Regions from separate parts of the Paraburkholderia sp. RL17-383-BIF-A genome, predicted to be linked through region 3. Evidence: predicted binding sites of a transcription regulator. Region 3 holds the regulator's gene; each other region holds the start of a gene.

Region 1 (3,276 bases), on a different contig from region 3:
GGACACAGACCGATGCGGTTTAGTCGCCGGCCTACTCCTCGTCAATCCCCTTGAGGATTTTGCCGATGGTTGCACCCGAAAATCCGCGCGAAGCCAGAAAGCGGGCCTGCTTGGCCCGCTCGGCGGGCGTTTCGGGAAGCCGGCCGAATTTCTTGCGCCAGACGGCCTGGGCACGCGCGAGTTCGGTTTCGCGCAATTGCGCACTCGCCTCTTCGACGAGGGTCTGGTCGACCGCATGCTGCTTCAGTTCGCCGACGATACGGCTCGCACCCAGCCGCGACGAGCGGCGATGGATCAAGCTTTCCGCGAAGCGCGAATCGGACAGCCAGTTTTCGGCTTCGAGCGAATCGAGCAAGGTTTCGAGCGAATCAGTTTCCTCGACGAACGGCTTCAGCTTGCGCGCGAGTTCGGTGCGACTGTATTCGCGGCGGGACAAATAGCCGAGCGCGCGCCCTTTCAGCGACCGTGCCGGACGTTGGGATTTTTTGGCTTCGTCTTGCCCGGGTTTCGCCTCACCTGGAACGCGACGCGAGCGGGTGTAGGTGGTCTCGGAGGGATCCGAGCCGGATGACGGGGAGGATTCAAACTGAGCGCGCTGTGGGCTACGGCCCGCAGCGCGATCGTGTGCGTCGAACGATTCGAATGGATCGAACGACTCGTTGTCTTCATCACGCGGGCCGTCCGCGTGGCGTCCGGTATCGGACAACGGCCGGCCCTTGCGTATCACGTGATGGTTACTCTTCTTCGTCTGCGACTTCTGCGCCTGCGCCGGTCACCGCTTCAGCCATGGCATTCACGCCCAGCGACTCACGGATACGGTTTTCGATCTCGCGAGCGATATCCGGATTTTCGCGCAGGAATTCACGCGCGTTGTCCTTGCCCTGACCAATACGTTCGCCGCTGTAGCTGTACCACGCGCCGGCCTTGTCGACGATCTTGGCCTGCACGCCCAGGTCGATGATTTCGCCCTGACGCGAGATGCCTTCGCCGTACAGAATGTCGAAAATTGCTTCCCTGAACGGTGGCGACACCTTGTTCTTGACAACCTTCACGCGCGTTTCGTTGCCGATCACTTCGTCGTTCTTCTTGATCGAACCGATACGGCGAATGTCCAGACGCACCGACGCGTAGAACTTCAGCGCGTTACCGCCCGTGGTGGTTTCCGGATTGCCGAACATCACGCCGATCTTCATGCGGATCTGGTTGATGAAGATGACGAGGCAGTTCGTGCGCTTGATCGTGCCGGTGAGCTTGCGCAGCGCCTGCGACATGAGACGCGCTTGCAGACCCGGCAGCGAGTCGCCCATTTCACCTTCGATTTCAGCCTTCGGCACGAGTGCCGCGACCGAGTCGATCACGATCATGTCGATCGAGCCCGAACGCACCAGTGCGTCCGCAATTTCGAGCGCCTGTTCACCCGTGTCCGGCTGCGACACCAGCAGGTCGTTCACGTTCACGCCGAGCTTGCCCGCGTACTGGATGTCCAGCGCGTGTTCCGCGTCGATAAACGCCGCCGTGCCGCCGATCTTCTGCATTTCGGCAATGACTTGCAGCGTCAGCGTGGTTTTACCGGACGATTCCGGGCCATAAATTTCGACCACACGGCCACGCGGCAAACCGCCGACGCCCAACGCGATGTCGAGGCCGAGCGATCCGGTTGAAACCACCTGGATGTCTTCGACTACCTCACCTGCGCCGAGCCGCATGACCGACCCTTTGCCGAACTGCTTTTCGATCTGCGCGAGTGCGGCAGCGAGTGCCTTGCTCTTTTCAGCAGTCAGTCCAGCCGAGCCTTTCTTGCTTTCTTCCATGAATCGTCCTTTGCTATGATGAACGGCGTCTGAGGCAGATGTGCAGGTCACTTTTGAAGGACAGCACACGAAACTCAGATACTGTATAAAAAAACAGTAGTTTTGGCAAGCGCGATTCTCATGCGAACACGCATTTTTACCGTCGCGCCACCCCACTACCCACAATAATTTTCGGAGACCGCTGTGCGCCGGGGGACATCCCGCGGTGCCGGCAAGGCCAGGCTGGCGCACCATGCGAATTCTGATTGCCGAAGACGACAGCATACTCGCGGACGGTCTGGTTCGATCACTCCGCCAATCGGCCTATGCCGTCGACCACGTGAAGACCGGCGTTGAGGCCGACACCGCGCTGTCCATGCAAACTTTCGACCTGCTGATCCTCGATCTGGGCCTGCCGCGCATGTCCGGGCTGGAGGTGTTGCGCCGCCTGCGCGCGCGTAACTCCAATATGCCGGTGCTGATTCTGACCGCCGCGGACAGCGTCGACGAACGCGTCAAGGGTCTCGACCTCGGCGCCGACGACTACATGGCCAAGCCCTTCGCGCTGAACGAACTCGAGGCACGCGTGCGCGCCTTGACGCGGCGTGGCGCGGGCGGCGGCCCGACGGTCGTGCGGCACGGATCGCTGTCGTTCGATCAGGTCGGCCGGATCGCCTACATCAACGAGCAGGTGATCGACCTGTCCGCGCGCGAGCTGGGCTTGCTCGAAGTGCTGCTGCAACGGATCGGCCGGCTGGTCTCGAAGGAACAACTCGTCGATCACCTGTGCGAATGGGGCGAGGAAGTCAGCAACAACGCCATCGAGGTCTACGTACACCGCCTGCGCAAGAAAATCGAGCCGAGCGGCGTGCGTATCATCACCGTACGCGGGCTGGGCTACTGCCTCGAGAAAGCGGCTGCGCCGGCTAACGCGAGCACCAACGCCATGAGCACGCCCCCGCCCGCCGAGCCTGAACCGCCCGCCTCGCCGCCGTCCGGCCCGATGCCGGCGAGCCACCACTACAAATAGAGGACGCCCATGTCCGCACGCGCAGACCGCGCTACGGCGCACGCGGCGGACCTCGACGAGGCGCGCGACGAGCGCTACGCCAACCCGTTCGCCCCGCCCGACGAAACCGAAGCTGCCGCCGAAGCACGCCCGCGCTCGCTGTTCGGCGAGATTCTCGACTGGATGCTGGCGCCGCTTCTGCTGCTGTGGCCAATGAGCCTCGCCGTCACGTATCTGGTCGCCAAGTCGATCGCGAACGGCCCGTTCGACCGCGCGCTCGAAACCGACGCTTACGTGCTCGCCCGCCAGATCCATCCGGTCAACGGCGTGGCCGAGTTGTCGCTGCCCGATTCCACTCGCGATTTTTTGCGCACCGACAATGTGGACAGCGTGTTCTACCAGGTGCTCGGCACGCGCGGCGAACTCGTGGGCGGCGAGCGCGATATGCCGTTGCCACACGAGGAAGACCGGCCGCAG
Region 2 (3,276 bases), on a different contig from region 3:
TGCAGGTCAGTGGTAAAGCCTGCTGGATTGATCTGGCAGCGAGCAGACCGGGCGAGGAACGCAGAGCAAGCTTGCAAAGCGGCTCGAGAATGCGTAACGCCGGACAGGTCGCCCGCGTCACAACAACTTTAGAGAGGATTAGTCATGACCCAAATTCGAACGCTTCTGATCAATACCGCCCTGACCGCCGCCGTGACCGCGTTCGCGGCCACCGCAGCCGTTGCGCAGACTGCGCAACCGGCCGAGGGTGTCAACGGCCAGCCGCAAGTCCAGATGCAAGGCGCCGGCGTTGCGCCCGCTGCGCCCGCCGCGCAGGGCGTGCAGCCGGTCACACCGCCCCCGGCACGCCTGACGGCGTCGGGTTCGACCGACCCGCTGGTGCAGAAGCGCGATGCCAATGCGAAGGCCAACGCTGAATATCGCGCGTCGAAAAAGGCATCCAAGGCCGAGCTGAAGGACCAGCAGAAGGCCGCCAAGGCGCAGTACAAGGAAGAGGTGCGCGGCGCCAAGATCAACCAGAAGGCGGATAAACAGGCCGCCAACAATGAAATGAAGATGGACATGCAGGGCCAGGCGGGCGTTCAGGCGGACGGCGCCGACGTCAAGCACTAAGACCGAGGCTGAGCGTCAAGGCGGTGGCGGGGCGGCATAGGTTGCCAGCGCCGCCGGCTTGACCGATCGCGTTTGAAGGATCGCAAGGTCCAGGCATCTCGTTTCACGGAGGTATCGCATGAATATCACTCTGTCCATGAAGTCCAGAATTTCGGCCGCGTTGATCGCGGGTTGCCTGTCGTCGGTTGCCTTCGCGCAGGCAAGCGATCCGGCTGCGGCGCCGGTTACCCATGCCGACAAGAAGGCGGCCAAGGAGCAGTCGAAGGCGGATAAGAAAGCGTCCGTCGCGCAAGCCAAGGCGGACAAGAAGAAAACCGACGCTCAGGCCGACGCCGATAAGGCCAAGGCCGACGCCAATGTGAAGGACGCGAAGACGCAGTAGCCCGGCTTGATAGCTGGCCTCGCGACGACGTGTGAACGTCTCCGCGTTGCGCTTTCAAAGAAATGGCCCGTGCGCTTCCACGCCACGGGCCATTTTTTCATGCGCGCAATTGTCATGCGGCGGGATGCCGGCCGCCCGGGGCGCGGTCGAAAAAAGGGTCGCTTGTCGACGAGGGTTGTATGGATATACAGTATGCGTCGCCGTACTGAATCCACCTAACGTCCAAACCGATCGTGCTCTCCGTCGCCGAATCCCCGTCGTTCGATACCGCCGCCTGGCTGGCAAAGCTCAACGACGCGCAGCGCGAAGCCGTCGAGTACGGCGCCGACACGCCTACCGCGCCGCCCGGCGCATTGCTGGTGATCGCGGGCGCCGGCTCCGGCAAGACCAACACTCTCGCTCACCGGGTCGCCAATCTGGTGGTGAACGGCGCCGATCCGCGCCGCATCCTGCTGCTAACGTTTTCGCGTCGCGCTGCGCTCGAAATGACCCGGCGCGTCACGCGCATCGCCGGCGCGGCGCTCGGCACGCGAGCCGCGCTCGCGCAAGGGCTGACATGGTCGGGCACGTTCCATAGCGTGGGCGCGCGGCTGTTGCGCGAGTACGCGGACCTGATCGGCCTCGCGCCGGCCTTTACGATCAACGACCGCGAAGATTCCGCCGACCTGATGAATCTGGTGCGCCACGAGCTCGGTTTGTCGGCGAAAGAGCGGCGTTTCCCGGCCAAGGGCACGTGCTTTGCCATCTACTCGCGCGTTGTGAACACCGGCGCGTCGCTCGGCCAGGTGCTCGACAGTGCGTTCCCCTGGTGCCGTGAATGGGAAGCCGATTTGCGCAGGCTGTTCGCGGCTTATGTCGAGGCCAAACAGAAGCAGAGCGTGCTCGACTACGACGACCTGCTGCTTTACTGGTCGCACATGGCGGCCGAGCCGGTCATCGCCGCCGACCTGTCGGCGCGCTTCGATCACGTGCTGGTGGACGAATATCAGGACACCAACCGTCTGCAGGCGTCCATCCTGCTCGCATTGAAGCCGGACGGCCGCGGCCTGACCGTGGTCGGCGACGACGCCCAGTCCATCTATTCGTTTCGCGGCGCGACCGTGCGCAACATTCTCGATTTCCCCGCGCATTTCGACCCGCCGGCCAAACAGGTCACGCTGGAGCGCAATTACCGGTCGACCGCGCCGATTCTGGCGGCGTCGAACGCGGTGATCGAACTGGCCAGCGAGCGCTACACGAAGAATCTCTGGACCGACAAGGCGTCGGCGCAGCGCCCGCGCCTCGTGAGCGTCGCCGACGAGGCCGATCAGGCGCGCTACATCGTCGAACAGGTGCTCGAGGCGCGCGAGCAAGGCATGAAGCTCAAATCACAGGCGGTGCTGTTTCGCGCCGCGCATCACAGCGCCGCGCTGGAGATCGAACTGACCCGGCGCAACATCCCATTCGTGAAATTCGGCGGCTTGAAGTTTCTCGATTCGGTGCACGTGAAAGACGTGCTCGCCGTGCTGCGCTGGGCGGAAAATCCGCGCGACCGCGTCGCCGGCTTTCGCGTCGTGCAGCTGCTGCCGGGCGTTGGGCCGGCCACGGCTGCGAAGGTGCTCGACGAGATCGTCGCGCGCGCGGGCAGCGGCAATCCCGCCGACACCGCCGGTGGCGCATTGGCGGCCTTCGCCGCGCCGGCTCGCGCGCAGGAAGACTGGCATCCGTTCGTCAAGCTGATGTCGAGCGTGTACGGCCGCCAGACGCCGTGGCCCGCCGAGTTCGAGATGGTGCGCCGGTGGTACGAGCCGCATCTCGAGCGCAACCACGAGGACGCCGCGATCCGTCATGCGGACGTGTTGCAGATGGAGAGCATCGCGGGCACGTATGCGTCGCGTGAACGCTTTCTGACCGAACTGACGCTCGATCCGCCCGACGCCACCAGCGACGAATCCGGCGTGCCGTTGCTCGACGAAGACTACCTGATCCTCTCCACGATTCATTCCGCGAAGGGGCAGGAGTGGCGCAACGTGTTCGTGCTGAACGGTGTGGACGGCTGCATTCCGTCCGACCTCGGCACCGGCAGCGAAGAGGAAATCGACGAGGAGCGCCGCCTGCTTTACGTGGCGATGACGCGCGCGAAAGAGGATCTGCATATCGTCGTGCCGCAGCGCTTTTACGTGCACAACCAGACGCATATGGGTGATCGTCACGTGTGGGCGTCGCGTACGCGCTTCATTCCCGCGCATCTCATGCCGCTGTTCGACGCCTATGCGTGGCCGCGGGTGCCGGTTCCGAGCGCG
Region 3 (3,276 bases):
CCAATGGCGGCCAGCGGATTGCCGTTGCTGTGCGCGTCGAGCCGCCGCGTGAGCAGCGCGGCGACCTGCTGCTTCAGGCTCTCGCGCAACGCGGGAAAGTCGACGTATTGATTGACCGTTTGCGTGTCGCGCGCATCGGCGGCGCGTTTGAGATTGTTCAGCGCGAGATACGGTGATGCGTACGTAAACCCAAGCGCTGCGATCACCACAATCACGATCAGCGTGACGATCAGCGGCCGGGTGGCGCCGCCTTTAATGCGTTTCGGAACTGCCATCGAATGGGACTCTCCATCAGGTGTGATCTAACTTGGACCGCGGCCACACGAAAACGATCCCATGCGATGCGATATCGCCGCCCGCCATACCTTCCATCAAGACTCGAATACCGCCCCGTGGACGTTTGCCTCGTCGGCAATGCAGCGGTCGATCATGCGGCACACAGCGTCCACCGTGCCGACCATGATGAGGCGCGACGGGCCGTGATAGACCCGCACTGGTGCGCGACGGGCCGGTTCGGCCGTATTCAGACCCGAGTTCAGAGACACGCGGGCAAACGCCGGCAACGACGATGGCAGGCTCGACACGCTGTCTGGCGCATCGAACAGCGACGGCGTGCTGGCCGTGGACGCCTCGATCAATGAGCAGGGCACCAGCTTGCGAAGATGGCGCAGACGACCGAACTGGCGAAAAGGCAGCAGGCGGGCAAGACGTTCCATGAGACTCTCCAGACGATGCAGCGTTAATGCAGCGTTAATGCGGCGTTGGCGCGGCTTTCTACTCTGTCGAACGGGCAAGAAGGGGCTTGGATCGAAGTGCTGGGAAACAAGCCGCCTGGAACCTGACCGTTCAGAACTCGCCGGGGCGAATCAGCCCCACGGCGATACCTTCCAGCGCGAATTCCGCACTGCCGGTTTCAACGAAGATGTTTTCGTAATCGGGGTTCTCGGCGATCAACTCGAGCCCGTTCGGCCGGCGCTTCAGGCGCTTGACCGTGACGTCGTCGCCAAGCCGGGCAATGATGATCTGGCCGTCTTTGGCTTCCGTTCTCTTTTGCACCGCGAGCAGGTCGCCGTCGAAAATGCCCGCGTCGCGCATGGACAACCCGCGTACCTTCAGCAGGTAATCGGGCTTGCTCGAAAACAGCGCCGGGTCGCAAGCGTAGTGCTGCGAGATATGTTCCTGCGCGAGGATCGGGCTACCCGCGGCCACCCGCCCGATCAGCGGTAGCGACAGTTGCATGATGCTGGCGTGCGGCAACGTGAACTGGTGCGGCGAATCTTCCGGGCCGGCCAGCAGGCGGATGCCGCGCGACGCGCCGGCCGCGAGTTCGATCACGCCCTTGCGGGCGAGCGCCCGCAGATGTTCTTCTGCCGAGTTGGCCGAGCTGAAGCCCAGTTCGGCGGCGATCTCCGCGCGGGTGGGCGGAAAGCCGGTGCGTTCGATAGCCCTGCGGATCAGATCGAAAACCTGCTGCTGTCGTGCGGTGAGTTTGGTCATGGCGCCACTGTATGTATGAACAGGTGACTGTATTTTTATACAGTATTCCGCGCAATTCAAGCTTTACTTTAAGTTCGTGCCGAGGGGTGGCGTTGCAGCGTCGTCAAACGACGCTCCAACACCCGTTTTCGTGCCGCAACGCCTTATCCAGCTGTCATTACCACTTTTGCGTATTAAAGAATGAAGAAACATTATTTTTAATGATGAAAGCCCTTCGATAGACTGGCCTCCAGTTGGCGTTCATGTGCACGTGACCGCGACGCAAAAAGACACCACACGCTGTTTCAGCGCACAACGCGGAGAAAGTTGACATGAATCACCAAGGTACGGGGCTGGCAGGCAAAACGAAGAAACTCATCGCGGCGCTCGCATTGGGCGCGGCGAGCGCGCTCGGCGTGATGGCGCAGGCGCACGCTGCCGACACGACACTGCTGAACGTGTCCTACGACCCGACGCGCGAGCTGTATCAGGACGTCAACCAGGCGTTCGGCAAGGAATGGAAGGCGAAGACCGGCGAGACGATCACCTTCAAGCAGTCGCACGGCGGCTCCGGCGCGCAGGCGCGTTCGGTGCTCGACGGTCTGCAGGCCGACGTCGTGACGCTCGCGCTCGCTTACGACATCGACGCGCTGGCCAACAAGGGCTTGCTGGACAAGGGCTGGCAGAAGCGCTTGCCGGACAACGCGTCGCCGTACACGTCGACGATCGTGTTTCTGGTGCGCAAGGGCAACCCGAAGCACATCAAGGATTGGGACGACCTGATCAAGCCGGGTGTTTCGATCGTCACGCCGAATCCGAAGACCTCGGGCGGGGCGCGCTGGAACTACCTCGCGGCATGGGCATACGCCGAGCATCAGCCGGGCGGCAACGATCAGAAGGCCAGGGAATTCGTCGGCAAGCTCTACAAGAACGCCGGCGTGCTCGATTCGGGCGCGCGCGGCGCGACCACCAGCTTCGTGCAACGCGGTATCGGCGACGTGCTGATCGCATGGGAAAACGAAGCCTTCCTGTCGTTGAAGGAGTTCGGACCGGAGAAGTTCGAGATCGTGGTGCCGTCGGTCAGCATTCTGGCCGAGCCGCCGGTTGCGGTGGTGGACAAGGTGGTGGACAAGCACGGCACGCGCAAGCTCGCCGAAGCGTATCTGAACTTCCTGTATAGCGAGCAAGGCCAGGAAATCGCAGCGAAGAACTTCTACCGTCCGCGATCGAACAAAGTGCCGGCCGAGCTGACCGCCAAGTTTCCGAAGCTGAAGCTGTACACGGTCGACGATTCGTTCGGCGGCTGGACCAACGCGCAGAAGACGCACTTTGCCGACGGCGGTGTATTCGATTCGATCTATCAACCGCAGTAACGATCGAGCCGTTGCCTTCACCGGCATAGGCAGCAAAGCGATGCGGCAACGCGTCACTCCGGAGCGCGCCCCAAGGGGCGCGCTTTTGGCCAGCCAGGGCCCGGCGGCCGGAAACACGAGCATCAACCTGAACGAGTAACGAGCATGACGACGTTGACCTTCCGAAAACCGAGCGCCTTGCCCGGTTTTGGCCTGACACTCGGCATCACGGTGGCTTATCTGAGCCTCGTGGTGCTGATTCCGCTTGCGGCGACCTTTTTGAAGACCGCGACGCTCGACTGGAGCCAGTTCGTGCGCGCGGTGAGTTCGCCGCGCGTGCTCGCGTCGTATCGCCTGACGTTCTTCTCCGCGCTCGGCGGCGCGCTGATCAACGCGGTGTTCGGCTTTCTGGTGGCGTGGGTGCTGGTGCGCTACACGTTTCCGTTCA

What was found. The regulator LexA, encoded in region 3, represses DNA repair genes until DNA is damaged. The targets are predictions, from matches to a motif close to ACTGTATNNNNATACAGT.
Region 1: recA (recombinase RecA) is a predicted target of LexA. The motif match lies at 1,892-1,909, and genes of this name have one in related genera.
Region 2: P0D71_RS34375 (ATP-dependent helicase) is a predicted target of LexA. The motif match lies at 1,169-1,186, and genes of this name have one in related genera.

The regions. Positions count from the first base shown of each region.
Region 1 covers NZ_JARESR010000006.1:58,401-61,676, reverse strand. Annotated here, with positions in the region: gene recX (recombination regulator RecX) at 32-727, opposite strand; gene recA (recombinase RecA) at 735-1,811, opposite strand; gene P0D71_RS09160 (response regulator) at 2,044-2,820, shown strand; gene P0D71_RS09155 (sensor histidine kinase) at 2,830-3,276, shown strand, end outside.
Region 2 covers NZ_JARESR010000053.1:2,156-5,431, forward strand. Annotated here, with positions in the region: gene P0D71_RS34365 (hypothetical protein) at 145-612, shown strand; gene P0D71_RS34370 (hypothetical protein) at 731-994, shown strand; gene P0D71_RS34375 (ATP-dependent helicase) at 1,228-3,276, shown strand, end outside.
Region 3 covers NZ_JARESR010000005.1:63,688-66,963, reverse strand. Annotated here, with positions in the region: gene P0D71_RS07670 (DUF2939 domain-containing protein) at 1-275, opposite strand, end outside; gene P0D71_RS07665 (hypothetical protein) at 372-716, opposite strand; gene lexA (transcriptional repressor LexA) at 847-1,497, opposite strand; gene P0D71_RS07655 (sulfate ABC transporter substrate-binding protein) at 1,809-2,849, shown strand; gene cysT (sulfate ABC transporter permease subunit CysT) at 2,994-3,276, shown strand, end outside.